2 regions of the Streptomyces sp. AM25 genome follow, and region 2 is predicted to be linked to the other one. Evidence: riboswitches for the same ligand, from Rfam matches in the RefSeq annotation. Region 2 holds a riboswitch; the other holds the start of a gene.
What was found. A riboswitch is a leader RNA that binds a small molecule or an ion and turns the genes downstream of it on or off. The one in region 2 is predicted to bind glycine.

Region 1 (7,290 bases), on a different contig from region 2:
CTGCTGCCGTCGCCGTACCAGCCGAGGCTGCTGTCCGTTCCGGGGCTCTACATGCTCACCCTCTGGCTGCACGGCGACATCACGGCCGAGGCCTCGTCGGGCGTGCTCGCCCCGGGCGACCTGCTGGTGCCCCTCGCCCCCGCCCCGCCCGGCATCGCCGCCCACCGCCCGCACCGCGTCGCCGACCTGCTGCCCGTGCTCGCCCTGCGGCTCACCCCGGCCCCGCTGCTGCAGACCTCCGCCTGACCGGCGCACCCGCCGCAGCAGTGCCCCGCGGACCCACCGGCCACGGGGCACTGCGGCGTGCTCCCCCGACCGGGCTAGCCCACCACGGCCATCGCGAACCCCCCGAAGAGACAGCCTTGTTGGCCGCAACCCCCCGCACGGGTGACGCGTCCTCATCCTGTGAGGAGCACCACAGGGAAATGCCTGCGGAATTCCGCTCGCACGGCAACACTGGGATCGACCGACGATTGCAAACGGGGGGCGGCATGACCACCGCATCGAGCCGCAGGACAGTCACGACACCACAGCGAAAGATCCCTGCCATGTGCCAGCACCAGCCCACGTGCCCGTCAGCCGACTCCGCCGACCGGGAGGCCGCCCAGCTCGTGGCGCACTTCCCGGAACAGGGCTGGAGCCTGCTGTGCAACGGCGTCCTCTGCTTCGAGGACACCGGTGAGCTGCTGCCGGACGGACAGATCATCGCCCCGCACCGGCCGCTCGGCGCCGACCACGTGGTGACGGCTGCCTAGCAACAGCACTACCCGGCACAACCGCATATGACACCCGGAAAGACATGAGGGGCCGGCCCGGCGCAGATCGCCGAACCGGCCCCGACGCGCATCAGCCGCGCGGCACCGCCCTGTTGCTCAGCCCTCGTAGGCGTCGAGCGGCGGGCAGGAGCAGACGAGGTTGCGGTCGCCGTACGCGCCGTCGACGCGGCGCACCGGCGGCCAGTACTTGTCGGCCGCCGTCACCCCGGCGGGGAAGGCCGCCTCCTCGCGGGTGTACGGGTGCTCCCAGGCACCGGTGACCGAGGCCGCGGTGTGCGGGGCGTTGCGCAGCGGGTTGTCGTCCTTGTCCCACGCGCCCGAGCCGACCTTCTCGATCTCGGCACGGATCGCGATCATGGCGTCGCAGAACCGGTCCAGCTCGGTGAGGTCCTCGCTCTCCGTCGGCTCGATCATCAGCGTGCCGGCCACCGGGAAGGACATGGTCGGCGCGTGGAAGCCGTAGTCGATCAGGCGCTTGGCCACATCGTCGACGCTCACCCCGGTCGCCTTGGTCAGCGGGCGCAGGTCCACGATGCACTCGTGCGCGACCAGGCCGCCCGGGCCGGTGTAGAGCACGGGGTAGTGCGGCTCCAGGCGCTTGGCGATGTAGTTGGCGCCCAGCACGGCCACCTGCGTGGCGCGCTTGAGGCCCTCGGCGCCCATCAGCCGCACGTACGCCCAGGAGATCGGCAGGATGCCGGCGGAGCCCCAGGGAGCTGCCGAGATCGGCCCGACGCCCGTGGCCGGACCGGCGGCCGGCTGCAGCGGGTGGTTGGGCAGGTAGGGCGCGAGGTGGGCGCGGACGGCCACCGGGCCGACGCCCGGACCGCCGCCGCCGTGCGGGATGCAGAAGGTCTTGTGCAGGTTCAGGTGCGAGACGTCGCCGCCGAACTCGCCCGGCCGGGCCAGGCCCACCAGGGCGTTGAGGTTCGCCCCGTCCACGTACACCTGGCCGCCGGCCTCGTGCACGGCCGCGCAGATGTCCGCCACATGCTCCTCGAAGACGCCGTGCGTGGACGGGTACGTGATCATCAGCACGGCCAGCTCGTCGCGGTGCTGCTCGATTCTGGCCCGCAGGTCCGCGATGTCGACCTCGCCGTCGTCGGCGGTCTTCACCACGACGACCTTCATGCCCGCCATCACCGCGCTGGCCGCGTTGGTGCCGTGCGCGGAGGACGGGATGAGGCAGACGGTGCGCTGCTCGTCGCCGTTGGCGCGGTGGTACGCACGGACGGCCAGCAGGCCCGCGAGCTCGCCCTGGGAGCCCGCGTTGGGCTGCAGGGACACCCTGGCGTAGCCGGTGACCTCGGCGAGCCGCTCCTCGAGCTCGGTGATGAGCGTGAGGTAGCCCGCGGCCTGGTCGGCGGGCGCGAAGGGGTGCAGCGCGCCGAACTCGGGCCAGGTGACCGGCTCCATCTCGGTGGTGGCGTTGAGCTTCATCGTGCAGGAGCCGAGCGGGATCATGCCCCGGTCCAGCGCGTAGTCGCGGTCGGCGAGGCGGCGCAGGTAGCGCAGCATCGCCGTCTCGGAGCGGTACTGGTGGAAGACCGGGTGCGCGAGGTACTCGTCGGTGCGCAGCAGGCCCTCGGGGAGGGTGTCGGCGGTGGCCGCGTCGAGCGCCTCGACGTCGGCCTCCACGCCGAACGCGGCCCACACGGAGGCCAGATGGGCCCGCGTGGTGGTCTCGTCGCAGGCGATGCCGACGTGGTCGGCGTCCGTCAGGCGCAGGTTGACTCCGCGCTCGCGGGCGGCGCCGACGACCTCGGCGGCGCGGCCGGGGACACGCACGGTCAGGGTGTCGAAGTACGCACCGTGCACGACCTCGACGCCCGCGGCCCGCAGGCCCTCGGCGAGGAGGACGGCGTAGCGGTGGGTACGGCGCGCAATGGCGGCCAGGCCCCCGGGACCGTGGTGGACGGCGTACATGCCGGCCATGACGGCGAGGAGCACCTGGGCGGTGCAGATGTTGCTGGTGGCCTTCTCGCGGCGGATGTGCTGCTCGCGGGTCTGCAGGGCCAGGCGGTAGGCCTTGTTGCCGTCGGCGTCGACGGAGACGCCGACCAGGCGGCCGGGGAGGCTGCGGGCGAACTTCTCGCGGACGGCCATGTACCCGGCGTGCGGGCCGCCGAAGCCCATGGGCACGCCGAAGCGCTGGGTGGTGCCGACGGCGATGTCGGCGCCGAGCTCGCCGGGCGGGGTGAGCAGGGTCAGGGCGAGCAGGTCGGCCGCGACGGTGACGACGGCGCCGAGCTCGTGGGCCTGCTCGATGACGGGGCGCAGGTCGCGCACGGCACCGGAGGCGCCCGGGTACTGCAGCAGCACGCCGAAGACGCCACGGCCGGCGATCTCCTCGGGGATGCCCGCGGACAGGTCCGCGACGACGACCTCGACGCCGGTCGGCTCGGCGCGGGTCTCGATCACCGCGACGGTCTGCGGCAGGGCGTCCGCGTCGACGAGGAAGACCCCGTCCTTGACCTTGCCCATGCGCCGGGACAGCGCCATGGCCTCGGCCGCCGCGGTGCCCTCGTCGAGCAGGGAGGCGCCGGAGGTGGGCAGACCGGTCAGCTCGGCCACGACCGTCTGGAAGTTGAGCAGGGCCTCCAGCCGGCCCTGGGAGATCTCCGGCTGGTACGGCGTGTAGGCCGTGTACCAGGCGGGGTTCTCCATGACGTTGCGCAGGATCACCGGCGGGGTGAACGTGCCGTGGTAACCGAGGCCGATCATGGGGGTGAGCACCTGGTTGCGGCTCGCGAGCGAGCGCAGCTCGGCGAGGACCTCGGGCTCGGTGCGGGCGGCGGGCAGGCCCAGCGCCCCGGCGCTCTTGATCACTTCCGGCACGGCGGCGGCGGTGAGCTCGTCGAGGGAGCCGAAGCCGACCTGGGCGAGCATCTTGGCCCGCGCCTCGGAGTCGGGCCCTATGTGACGGTCCTCGAAGGGAGTGCCGCGCTCCAGGTCGGAGAGGGAGATGCGGTGGGCGGTCATCTGCGGAGGCCTCCTGGTCATTGCGACCTGCGAGGGGTACCACGGCGCGGGTACCCGGACGGCCTCCCCCTCTGTCATCGCAACCTGAGAGCTTCACCGGGCGGTGCAGTACCCGGCTTTCACCGTCGGTGAGGAAGGGCTCGGAGTACTGCCGGACCGGACCCGCCCTGCTTTCCAGAGTGGCCTCGCCCATGCGGTACGGGGTGCCTGAGAGATTCCGGGGAGGATTTGCTCCTTCGGCGCCTCCGAGCCCGCCCCTGAGGGCGTCGGAGGACTCTCCCGCACGGATTCTGCGGCCACTGGCCAGCCTACCAGCGAGGATTTCCCGGCGGAGCGCCCAAGTGGCCGCTTCCCGCTTTGTGGCTTTTGGTTGGTGGCAGGTGCGCCAGGTGGGAGGAAACAGGAGGAAGGCCGTGCAGACGGATGTCGACCCCCGGAGCCTGATCGGCCGCAAGGCCTTCGACCGCGACGGCGTGCGGATCGGCACGGTGGACGAGGTGTACCTCGACGACGCGACCGGGCGGCCGGAGTGGGCCGCCGTGCGCACCGGGCTGTTCAGCCGCGACGCCCTCGTACCGCTGCAGCCGAGCCGGGCCGACGGCGAGGGGCTGCACGTCCCCTACGAGCGGGCCCTGATCAGGAGCGCCCCGGACATCGGTGCCGGCCGCCACCTCTCCCCCCGGCAGGAACTGCGGCTGTACCGGCACTACGGGCTCGCCGTCCCCCCGGCCGACGGCGCTTCCGGCCCCGCCTCCGGCGGCTGACCCTCCGCGGGCCGGACGAGCGGCAGCGGATCGGCGTGCTCCAGCGCCGGGTCGTCGACGGCGAACGTGCGCACCCTGCCGGGCTCCTCGGACCAGGGCTCCTCGAAGCGGACCGTGACCCGGCCGACGCCGCTGCCCTGCACCCAGCCGGCCCCGTACTCGGCGTGCCGCACGTCCAGCCCCGGCAGCCACTGGCGGGGCCGTGCCGCCTCTTCCGCAGCCTCCTCCTGCTCCCGCTCCGGCTCCGCCCCGGCCTCGGCCGCCGCGCTGCCGGCCGCCTGGGCGAAGAGGTCCTCCTGGGTGTAGTCCGCGAGCCCGGAGACGCCCACCCCCAGCAGCCGCACCCCGGCCGTGGTGTCCACCCCGTCCAGCAGCCGGGCGGCCGCCTCCCGCACGACCGCGGGATCGTCCGTCGGCCCGCGCAGCGTCTCCGAGCGGGTGAGGGTCGAGAAGTCGTAGCGCCGCACCTTGATGACCACGGTGCGCCCGCTCCGCCCGGCACCGCGCAGCCGCCGCACGCAGCGGTCGGCGAGGCGGGCGATCTCCAGCTGCACCCGGGTGCGGTCGGTGAGGTCCTCGGCGAAAGTGTCCTCCACGGACACCGACTTGGCGTCCCGCTCCGCGACGACGGGCCGCTCGTCACCGCCGGTGGCCAGCACGTACAGCCCGCTGCCGTGGGCCCTGCCCAGCAGGCGCACCAGCTCGTCCTCACCGGCCTCGGCGGTCTCGGCCACGGTGGTGATCCCGGCCCGGCGCAACGTTTCGGCGGTGGCGGGGCCGACACCCGGGATGACGCGCACCGACATCGGCCCCAGGGTCTCCTGCTCGGTGCCGGGCTCTATGCACACCAGGCCGTCGGGCTTGGCCTGCTCGGAGGCGATCTTGGCCATCATCTTGGACCCCGCCAGCCCCACCGACCCGCTGAGCCCCGTGGCCGCCCGGATGTCGCGGCGCAGCCGCTCGCCCACGGCCCGCGCCGCGGCCGAGGAGGGCTCCACCCCGCCCGCCTCCAGGTCCACGAAGGCCTCGTCCAGGCTCAACGGCTCCACCAGCGGCGACAGCTCGCCCAGCAGCCCCATGACCACATCGCTGACCTGCCGGTACAGGGTGAACCGCGGGGTGAGGTACGCGGCGTTCGGGCAGAGCCTGCGGGCCTGGGCCGTCGCCATCGCCGAGTGGACCCCGAAGACCCGCGCCTCGTACGACGCCGTGGCCACCACGCCACGGGGGCCGATGCCGCCGACCACCACGGGCTTCCCGCGCAGGCTGGGCTTGGACGCCTGCTCCGCCGAGGCGTAGAAGGCGTCCATGTCCAGGTGCAGGATCGTCGGCGCTCGTCTCACAGCACGATGCTGCCGCACCCCACTGACAATCGCGCCGGCCCGCGGCGGAGCACCGCCGGGCGCCGGTCAGCCGGCCCGGTTGCGGCGGCGTGCCAGCTCGTCGGCCGGGTTGTGGCCCACGAGCGTCTCGCCGGTGTCCACACGCTCCCCGTGCAGCTTCGCCAGCGCGCTCTCCACGTCGCGCCAGACGACGCCCACGGCGATCCCGAAGACGCCCTGGCCGCCCTGGAGGAGGTCGACGACCTCGTCGGGCGAGGTGCACTCGTACACCGTGGCGCCGTCGCTCATCAGCGTCATCTGCGCCAGGTCGTCCATCCCGCGCGTGCGCAGGTGCTGGACGGCGGTGCGGATGTTCTGCAGCGACACCCCGGTGTCCAGGAGCCGTTTGACGATCTTCAGGACGACGACGTCCCGGAAGCTGTAGAGCCGCTGGCTGCCCGACCCGTAGGCGGGCCGCACGCTGGGCTCGACGAGCCCGGTGCGCGCCCAGTAGTCGAGCTGCCGGTAGGTGATGCCGGCGGCCGCGCACGCCGTCGGCCCCCGGTAGCCGATGTTCTCCGTGCCGCTCGAGGGCACCGAGCCGTCCGAATCCCGCCCCCGCGGAGTGGTGACCGCCATCGCGGCCGGATGACGGGGCACCGGTTCGACCGTTCCCCCGTGCAGCGGATACGGACTGCCGACCGCTGTACCGTCGCCCGTGCTTCTCACGCCGACCTCCGTCCTTGACCTGCCTTCTCGACGGTAGGCAGTCGCTCGGGGTGCGTCAACGATCGCCACACTCGGCACGCCGAGTGATAATCACCCTGAGAGTGGTTTTACGTGTCCGGGCAGTGGGAAAAGCTACCCGAATGCGCCGCGGCGACCCAGCGCACGCCGTCTCACTGACTGTTGGTGCCGAAGTCCTCGGGCGAGATCTGGTCGAGGAACTCGCGGAACTTCTCCACCTCGTCCTCCTGCTCGTCCGGGATCGCGATGCCCGCGTCGTCCAGCACCCCGTCGCTGCCGTAGATCGGCGTCCCGGTGCGCAGGGCAAGCGCTATGGCGTCGGACGGCCGGGCACTGACCTCCACGCCGCTGGCGAAGACGAGCTCCGCATAGAAGACTCCCTCGCGCAGGTCCGTGATGCGGACCTCCGAGAGCTGCTGTCCGACCGCGTCCAGCACGTCCTTGAAGAGATCGTGGGTCAGCGGGCGGGCAGGAGCCATGCCCTGCTGGGCGAAGGCGATCGCCGTCGCCTCCCCCGGTCCGATCCAGATCGGGAGGTAGCGGTCGCCTCCCACTTCACGCAGGAGCACGATCGGCTGGTTGGAGGGCATTTCCACCCGGACACCCACGACATCGAGCTCGTTCACACAGCAACCCTAGGCCGTGCCCGGCAGGTTTGGGTAGTCGGGCACTCGCCGTCACCGCTCCCGCACGTGCAGG
Region 2 (7,290 bases):
CGTGGGCACGGTTCCAGCCGCTGGCGGCGAGCTCCTGCGCGGACGTCACGCACGGCGCGTAGCCCAGGCCGTCGACCTCCATGTTCCCGTACTGCGCGTCGGGCGAGCCGGCCTGACCGTGCCACAGCAGCATCCACACCCGGCCCTCGGCCACGGCCCGCAGCAGCGCCTCATAGGTGTCGTACCGTCCGGGCGCCACCTGGCGCAGCACCTGCTCCACGCCGCTCTCCGCGCCCGCGCTCACCTGGTCCGCCTCTTCTCTCGGCACGGGGAGCGCGGCCGCGCTCCCCGTGTTGGTCGTCCAACCAGCTTACGAGCCCGCGGCGGCGGGCACGGGTGCTGTCACAGGTCACGGTCGTAGAACGGACGCACCTGGGCGCGCATCCAGTCGCCGACCGGGTCCTGGGCGACGTCGAGGAAGACCAGCTGGACGGGCCAGGGCACCGGCGCCGTGCCCAGCGCGCGGCCGACGGCCGCCATGGCGGCCTCGCGGCTGCCCGGATCGGGAAGGTCCAGTTCGATCCCCACGAAGAGGGCCGGATCCGCACCCTCGATGCTCGCCAGGGCGCGCCGGGCCGTCCGGACCGGGCCGGTGGCCGCGAACTCCAGCCCGGCGGCGGCGAGGAAGGCGGTGGGCTCCTGCTGCCAGTCCGGCGGGAAGAGCCGGACGCGGCCGCCGGTGGCGTCGCCGTCCAGCACCGTGCGCCCGGCCCGGCACAGCTCGGCCACGGCCGGCGGCGGCAGCGGCACCGTGACGGTGCCCTCCGGGTTGACGGCGATCCCGACCTGCGGCGGCAGGCCCCGGGCGAACTCGACCGCGGGTGCCACGGCGAAGTCGGTGCGGTCGCCGACGACGCGGCGGAACTCCTGCTCGGAGCTGAACACCGGGACGTACGCGGCCCCGTCGAGCTCCAGCGCGGGGAGGTCGAGATCGGGGCTGTCGGCGCCGCCGCCGTTGGGCAGCGGGATCCACACGCTGCTGCGCGCGAGCACCTCGACGATCCGGGGCCCGGCCCCGGCCACCCCGACCGACGCGGCGAGCACCGCCTCCAGCTCGTTGGCGGGCCAGTCGTAAGGGCGTTGCTCAGGGATGCGCACCTGCGAACCTTAACGGCTGCGCCTGGGCCAAGTCGGATCTGGGGGCGCCGACTCCCGCTCGCTCGGCTGCGGGTCCGCTGTGGCTGGTCGCGCAGTTCCCCGCGCCCCTTCGGGGCGCTAGCCGAACGTGATGACCCGTACCGCGTCCGCCGCGTCGCGGTCCAGGACCGCGACCGACACCACGCCCCGCGGCAGGCGCCCCGCGGCGGCCCCCGCGACCAGCCGCCCCATCGCCCGCCGGTGCCGCGCGAACACCCGCCGCGACACGCGGCGCCCCCGCCGCATCTGCCCCTCCAGCGCCACCGCCGGCTCGACGACCAACAGCAGCAGGTGCAGCGCACCCCCGCGCCGCCGCACGCCCCGCGCCAGCCAGCGCCGCACCAGGCCCACCCGCCCGCTGTCGTGCACCACCACGCTCCCGCCCGCCTGCAGGGCACCCCGCAGCGCCGCGAAGTGCAGCACCCGGGCCACGGGCCGGTAGAGCCCGTACGGCAGCCGGCCCGGCAGCCGCCGCTCCAGCCGGAGCCGGGAGTCCTGCGAGTCGACGCACCGCACCGGCGCCCCCGCCTCGTCCATCGGGGCCACCGCCCGCCGGATCAGCGTCGTCTTCCCGCTGCCGGGCAGCCCGGAGACGACCAGCAGGTCGCCGGCCGGGTACCGCAGGTCGACCACCTCCGTCATGGCACCTCCCACCTGCCGATACCCGCAGAACGTAAAAGAAAGGTAATCCAATTCACGGGGGAGCATCCGGTCCATCGCACGGTCGTACGTGCAATGATGTGCGCGCCAACGCAGGACCGGCACGACCAAACTGCATACCGGCCGCTCGAATCCGTGCGGGAGAGTCCCGGGCACCGCCCGGGCGCCGAAGGAGCAAGTTCCTCCCTTGAATCTCTCAGGCCCCGATACCGCACGGGCGAGGCAGATCTGAAAAGCGGGCCGCCCGTTGCGGCGGCCCCACCCAAGGTGCAAGCCGGGGATCCTCCCGGTGAACCTCTCAGGTTCCGATGACAGATGGGGAGGACGTCCTCACTGCCATGCCTGGGAGCCCCACATGACCGTTGCCCCTCGCCGAACGGCCCTCGACGCGACGCACCGCGCGCTCGGCGCCACCATGACCGACTTCGCGGGCTGGGACATGCCCCTGCGCTACGGCAGCGAGCGTGACGAGCACCTCGCCGTGCGCACCCGCGCCGGGCTGTTCGACCTCTCCCACATGGGCGAGATCACCCTGACCGGCCCGCAGGCCGGCGCGGCCCTGGACCACGCCCTGGTCGGCAACATCTCCGCGCTGGCCGTCGGCCGGGCCCGGTACACCATGATCTGCAACGCGGAGGGCGGCATCCTCGACGACCTGATCGTCTACCGCCTGGGCGAGCAGGAGTTCATGGTCGTCGCCAACGCCTCGAACGCGCAGACCGTGCTGGACGCGCTCACCGGGCGCGCCGCCGGCTTCGACACCGAGGTCCGCGACGACCGCGACCACTACGCGCTGATCGCCGTCCAGGGCCCCGCCGCCCCCGGGATCCTGAAGTCCGTCACCGACGCCGACCTCGACGGCCTGAAGTACTACGCGGGTCTGCCGGGCACGGTCGCGGGCGTGCCCGCGCTCATCGCCCGCACCGGCTACACCGGCGAGGACGGCTTCGAGCTGTTCGTCGCGCCCGCCGACGCGGAGAAGCTGTGGCAGGCCCTGACCGAGGCGGGCGCCGCGGCCGGCCTGGTGCCGTGCGGCCTCTCGTGCCGTGACACGCTCCGCCTGGAGGCCGGCATGCCGCTGTACGGGCACGAGCTGACCACCGCCACCACGCCGTTCGACGCCGGTCTCGGCCGAGTGGTCAAGTTTGACAAGCAGGGCGACTTCGTCGGCCGCGAGGCGCTGCAGGCCGCCGCGGAGCGCGCCGAGAGCGCCCCGCCGCGCAAGCTGGTCGGCCTGGTGGCCGCCGGCCGCCGTGTGCCGCGCGCCGGGTACCCGGTGGTCGAGACCGGTTCCGGCACGGTGATCGGCGAGGTGACCTCCGGCGCCCCCTCCCCCACCCTCGGCAAGCCGATCGCCATCGCCTATCTGGACGCCGCGCACGCCGCGCCCGGGGCGCCCGGGATCGCCGTGGACATCCGTGGCAGCCATGAGGAGTACGAGGTCGTGGCGCTGCCGTTCTACAAGCGCGAGCGCTGATCGACTTTCCTCTCCGTCTCACCTGTCAAGACCCCTTGCACAAGCACCGACCCGCGTACAGGAGAATCGACTCATGAGCAACCCCCAGCAGCTGCGCTACTCCAAGGAGCACGAGTGGCTTTCGGCCACCGAGGACGGTGTGGCGACGGTCGGTATCACCGAGTTCGCGGCCAACGCGCTCGGCGATGTCGTCTACGCCCAGCTCCCGGCGGTCGGTGACACCATCACCGCCGGCGAGACCTGCGGCGAGCTGGAGTCCACCAAGTCGGTCAGCGACCTCTTCGCCCCTGTCACGGGCGAGGTCGTCGCGGCCAACCAGGACGTCGTGGACGACCCCTCGCTGGTGAACTCCGCCCCGTTCGAGGGCGGCTGGCTGTTCAAGGTGAAGATCACGGACAAGCCGGCGGACCTGCTGACCGCCGACGAGTACACCGACTTCACCGGCTGACCCAAGCCCTCCTCCTCTCTCGTCCAGGAAGAACTCATGTCGCTTCTGAACAGCTCCCTCCATGAGCTCGACCCCGACGTCGCCGCCGCCGTCGACGCCGAACTCCACCGCCAGCAGTCCACCCTCGAGATGATCGCCTCGGAGAACTTCGCTCCGGTCGCGGTCATGGAGGCCCAGGGCTCGGTCCTCACCAACAAGTACGCCGAGGGCTACCCGGGCCGCCGCTACTACGGCGGCTGCGAGCACGTCGACGTCGTCGAGCAGATCGCCATCGACCGGGTCAAGGCGCTCTTCGGCGCCGAGCACGCGAACGTGCAGCCGCACTCCGGCGCGCAGGCCAACGCCGCCGCGATGTTCGCCCTGCTCTCCCCCGGCGACACCATCCTGGGTCTGAACCTCGCCCACGGCGGGCACCTGACCCACGGCATGAAGATCAACTTCTCCGGCAAGCTCTACAACGTGGTCGCCTACCACGTCGACGAGCAGACCAACCTGGTCGACATGGAGGAGGTCGAGCGCCTCGCCAAGGAGCACCGCCCGAAGCTGATCGTGGCCGGCTGGTCCGCCTACCCGCGTCAGCTGGACTTCGCGGCCTTCCGCCGGATCGCCGACGAGATCGGCGCGTACCTGATGGTCGACATGGCCCACTTCGCGGGCCTCGTCGCCGCCGGTCTGCACCCGAACCCGGTGCCGCACGCGCACGTCGTCACCACGACCACGCACAAGACCCTGGGCGGTCCGCGCGGTGGCGTGATCCTCTCCACGGCCGAGCTGGCCAAGAAGATCAACTCGGCGGTGTTCCCCGGTCAGCAGGGCGGCCCGCTGGAGCACGTGATCGCCGCCAAGGCGGTCTCCTTCAAGGTCGCGGCGACGGAGGAGTTCAAGGACCGCCAGCGCCGCACGCTGGAGGGCGCGAAGATCCTGGCCGAGCGCCTCGTCCAGGACGACGTGACGGCGGAGGGCGTCTCCGTCCTGTCCGGCGGCACGGACGTGCACCTGGTCCTGGTGGACCTGCGCCACTCCGAGCTGGACGGCCAGCAGGCCGAGGACCGTCTCCACGAGGTCGGCATCACGGTCAACCGCAACGCGATCCCGAACGACCCGCGTCCCCCGATGGTCACCTCGGGCCTGCGGATCGGCACCCCGGCGCTGGCCACGCGCGGCTTCGAGGCCGAGGACTTCCGCGAGGTCGCGGACGTCATCGCCGAGGCCCTGAAGCCGGGCTACGACGCGGAGGCCCTGCGCGCCCGTGTCACCGCCCTCGCGGCGAAGCACCCGCTGTACCCCGGGCTGAAGTAACCCGTCAGCTCCCGCTTTACCCGCCGGTAAGGGGCACCAGGGCACACTGAAAGGTGGGCCCGGTGCCCCGCACCGTGTAACAGACCCCCCGCAAAACCGCGTACCACCGAGTACCACCGACCAGAGGAGCAGCCACCGTGGCCATCTCCGTTTTCGATCTCTTCTCGATCGGCATAGGCCCGTCCAGCTCCCACACGGTCGGTCCGATGCGTGCGGCACGGATGTTCGTCGGCCGTTTGAAGAACGAGGGCCTGCTCGCCCACACCGTCTCCGTGCGGGCCGAGCTCTTCGGCTCCCTCGGCGCCACCGGCCACGGCCACGGCACCCCCAAGGCCGTCCTGCTGGGCCTGGAGGGCCACTCCCCGCGCACCGTCGACGTGGAGATCGCCGACGACGAGGTGGAGCGCATCCGCACCACCAAGCGCCTCAAGCTCCTCGGCACCGAGATCGGCTCGGCCCACGAGATCGACTTCGACGAGTCCACCCAGCTGATCCTGCACCGCCGCCGCGCCCTGCCGTACCACGCCAACGGCATGACGCTCTTCGCCTACGACGAGGCCGGGGCGCCGCTGCTGGAGAAGACCTACTACTCGGTCGGCGGCGGCTTCGTCGTCGACGAGGACGCGGTGGGCCAGGACCGCATCGTCCTGGACGACACCGTGCTGAAGTACCCCTTCCGCACCGGCGACGAGCTGCTGCGGCTCTCCCGCGAGACGGGCCTGTCGATCTCCGCCCTGATGCTGGAGAACGAGAAGGCCTGGCGCACCGAGGACGAGATCCGCGCGGGCCTGCTGGAGATCTGGCGCGTGATGCAGTCCTGCGTCGCGCGCGGCATGTCCCGCGAGGGCATCCTGCCGGGCGGCCTGAAGGTCCGCCGCCGCGCCGCCGGCTCCGCGCGCCAGCTGCGCGCCGAGGGCGACCCGCAGGCCCGCGCGATGGAGTGGATCACCGTCTACGCCATGGCGGTCAACGAGGAGAACGCCGCGGGCGGCCGCGTCGTCACCGCTCCCACCAACGGCGCCGCCGGTATCATCCCGGCCGTTCTGCACTACTACATGAACTTCGTCCCCGGTGCGGACGAGGACGGCGTCGTGCGCTTCCTCCTCGCCGCGGGCGCGATCGGCATGCTCTTCAAGGAGAACGCCTCGATCTCCGGCGCCGAGGTCGGCTGCCAGGGCGAGGTCGGCTCCGCCTGCTCGATGGCCTCCGGCGGCCTCGCCGAGGTCCTCGGCGGCAGCCCCGAACAGGTCGAGAACGCGGCCGAGATCGGCATGGAGCACAACCTCGGCCTCACCTGCGACCCCGTGGGCGGCCTGGTGCAGATCCCGTGCATCGAGCGCAACGGCATGGCCGCGGCGAAGGCCGTCACGGCGGCCCGCATGGCCCTGCGTGGCGACGGCCGCCACCACGTCTCCCTGGACAAGGTCATCAAGACCATGAAGGAGACGGGCGCGGACATGAAGGTCAAGTACAAGGAGACGGCGCGGGGCGGCCTCGCGGTCAACGTCATCGAGTGCTGACGGCGTTGTCAGTGCCTCCCCGTACGCTCTGAGCCATGGGTTACGCAGACCTGCGCGAGCTGCAGAGCGCGCTCAACACCGCTTCCGACATCGCCTTCTCCCTCGACGCCGCCGCGCCCGCCCCGCACGAGGCCGAGCAGCTGCTCGACGCCCTGCGCAGGGCGTCGGCCGCGGCGGCGGCGCTGGGTGCGGGCGCGGGGGCCACGGGCTGCTCCGAGCACCCGAAGGGGGCGGTGGACCCGCTGTACGGGGACAAGGACGATCCGCTGCCGCCGGGCTGGGGCCGCTGTCTGCTGTGCAACGACCGGCGGCGCCGGGCGAACGCCGCGCAGCGGCGCTCCTGGCGCTGAGCCGCGCCCGTCTCAGAAGCCGGTCACCAGGGCCATGTAGCGGTCCCAGTCCCAGTGCGGCCCCGGGTCGGTGTGCGTGGAGCCGGGCACTTCGACGTGGCCGATGATGTGGTCCCGGTCCCTGGGGATCCCGTAGCGGTCGCAGACGGCGGCGGTCAGCTGCGCCGAGGCGGTGTAGAGGGCGTCGGTGAAGTATTCGGGGCGGTCGATCCAGCCCTCGTGCTCGATGCCGATGCTGCGGGTGTTGTAGTCCCAGTTGCCCGCGTGCCAGGCGATGTCCTTCTCGCGGACGAACTGGCCGACGTAGCCGTCGGCGGAGGCCACCATGTAGTGGGCCGAGACCCGGGAGCCGGGGTCCTGGAAGATTCTCCGGGCGTCCTGGAAGGTCTCCTGGGTCAC

Region 1: it holds a riboswitch for glycine, as region 2 does, so the genes downstream of both, gcvP (aminomethyl-transferring glycine dehydrogenase) here and gcvT (glycine cleavage system aminomethyltransferase GcvT) in region 2, are expected to answer to the same signal.

The regions. Positions count from the first base shown of each region.
Region 1 covers NZ_JBKIWN010000042.1:7,298-14,587, reverse strand. Annotated here, with positions in the region: gene ACLHRZ_RS33450 (hypothetical protein) at 1-246, shown strand, start outside; gene ACLHRZ_RS33445 (DUF5999 family protein) at 549-755, shown strand; gene gcvP (aminomethyl-transferring glycine dehydrogenase) at 873-3,758, opposite strand; glycine riboswitch at 3,943-4,050, opposite strand; gene ACLHRZ_RS33435 (PRC-barrel domain-containing protein) at 4,172-4,522, shown strand; gene ACLHRZ_RS33430 (DNA polymerase IV) at 4,465-5,865, opposite strand; gene ACLHRZ_RS33425 (MerR family transcriptional regulator) at 5,932-6,573, opposite strand; gene ACLHRZ_RS33420 (bifunctional nuclease family protein) at 6,744-7,217, opposite strand; gene ftsR (transcriptional regulator FtsR) at 7,269-7,290, opposite strand, start outside.
Region 2 covers NZ_JBKIWN010000015.1:133,505-140,794, forward strand. Annotated here, with positions in the region: gene ACLHRZ_RS21220 (enhanced serine sensitivity protein SseB C-terminal domain-containing protein) at 1-244, opposite strand, end outside; gene ACLHRZ_RS21225 (enhanced serine sensitivity protein SseB) at 343-1,098, opposite strand; gene ACLHRZ_RS21230 (AAA family ATPase) at 1,216-1,779, opposite strand; glycine riboswitch at 1,926-2,019, shown strand; glycine riboswitch at 2,020-2,122, shown strand; gene gcvT (glycine cleavage system aminomethyltransferase GcvT) at 2,153-3,274, shown strand; gene gcvH (glycine cleavage system protein GcvH) at 3,348-3,722, shown strand; gene glyA (serine hydroxymethyltransferase) at 3,759-5,021, shown strand; gene ACLHRZ_RS21250 (L-serine ammonia-lyase) at 5,159-6,541, shown strand; gene ACLHRZ_RS21255 (hypothetical protein) at 6,577-6,891, shown strand; gene ACLHRZ_RS21260 (N-acetylmuramoyl-L-alanine amidase) at 6,904-7,290, opposite strand, start outside.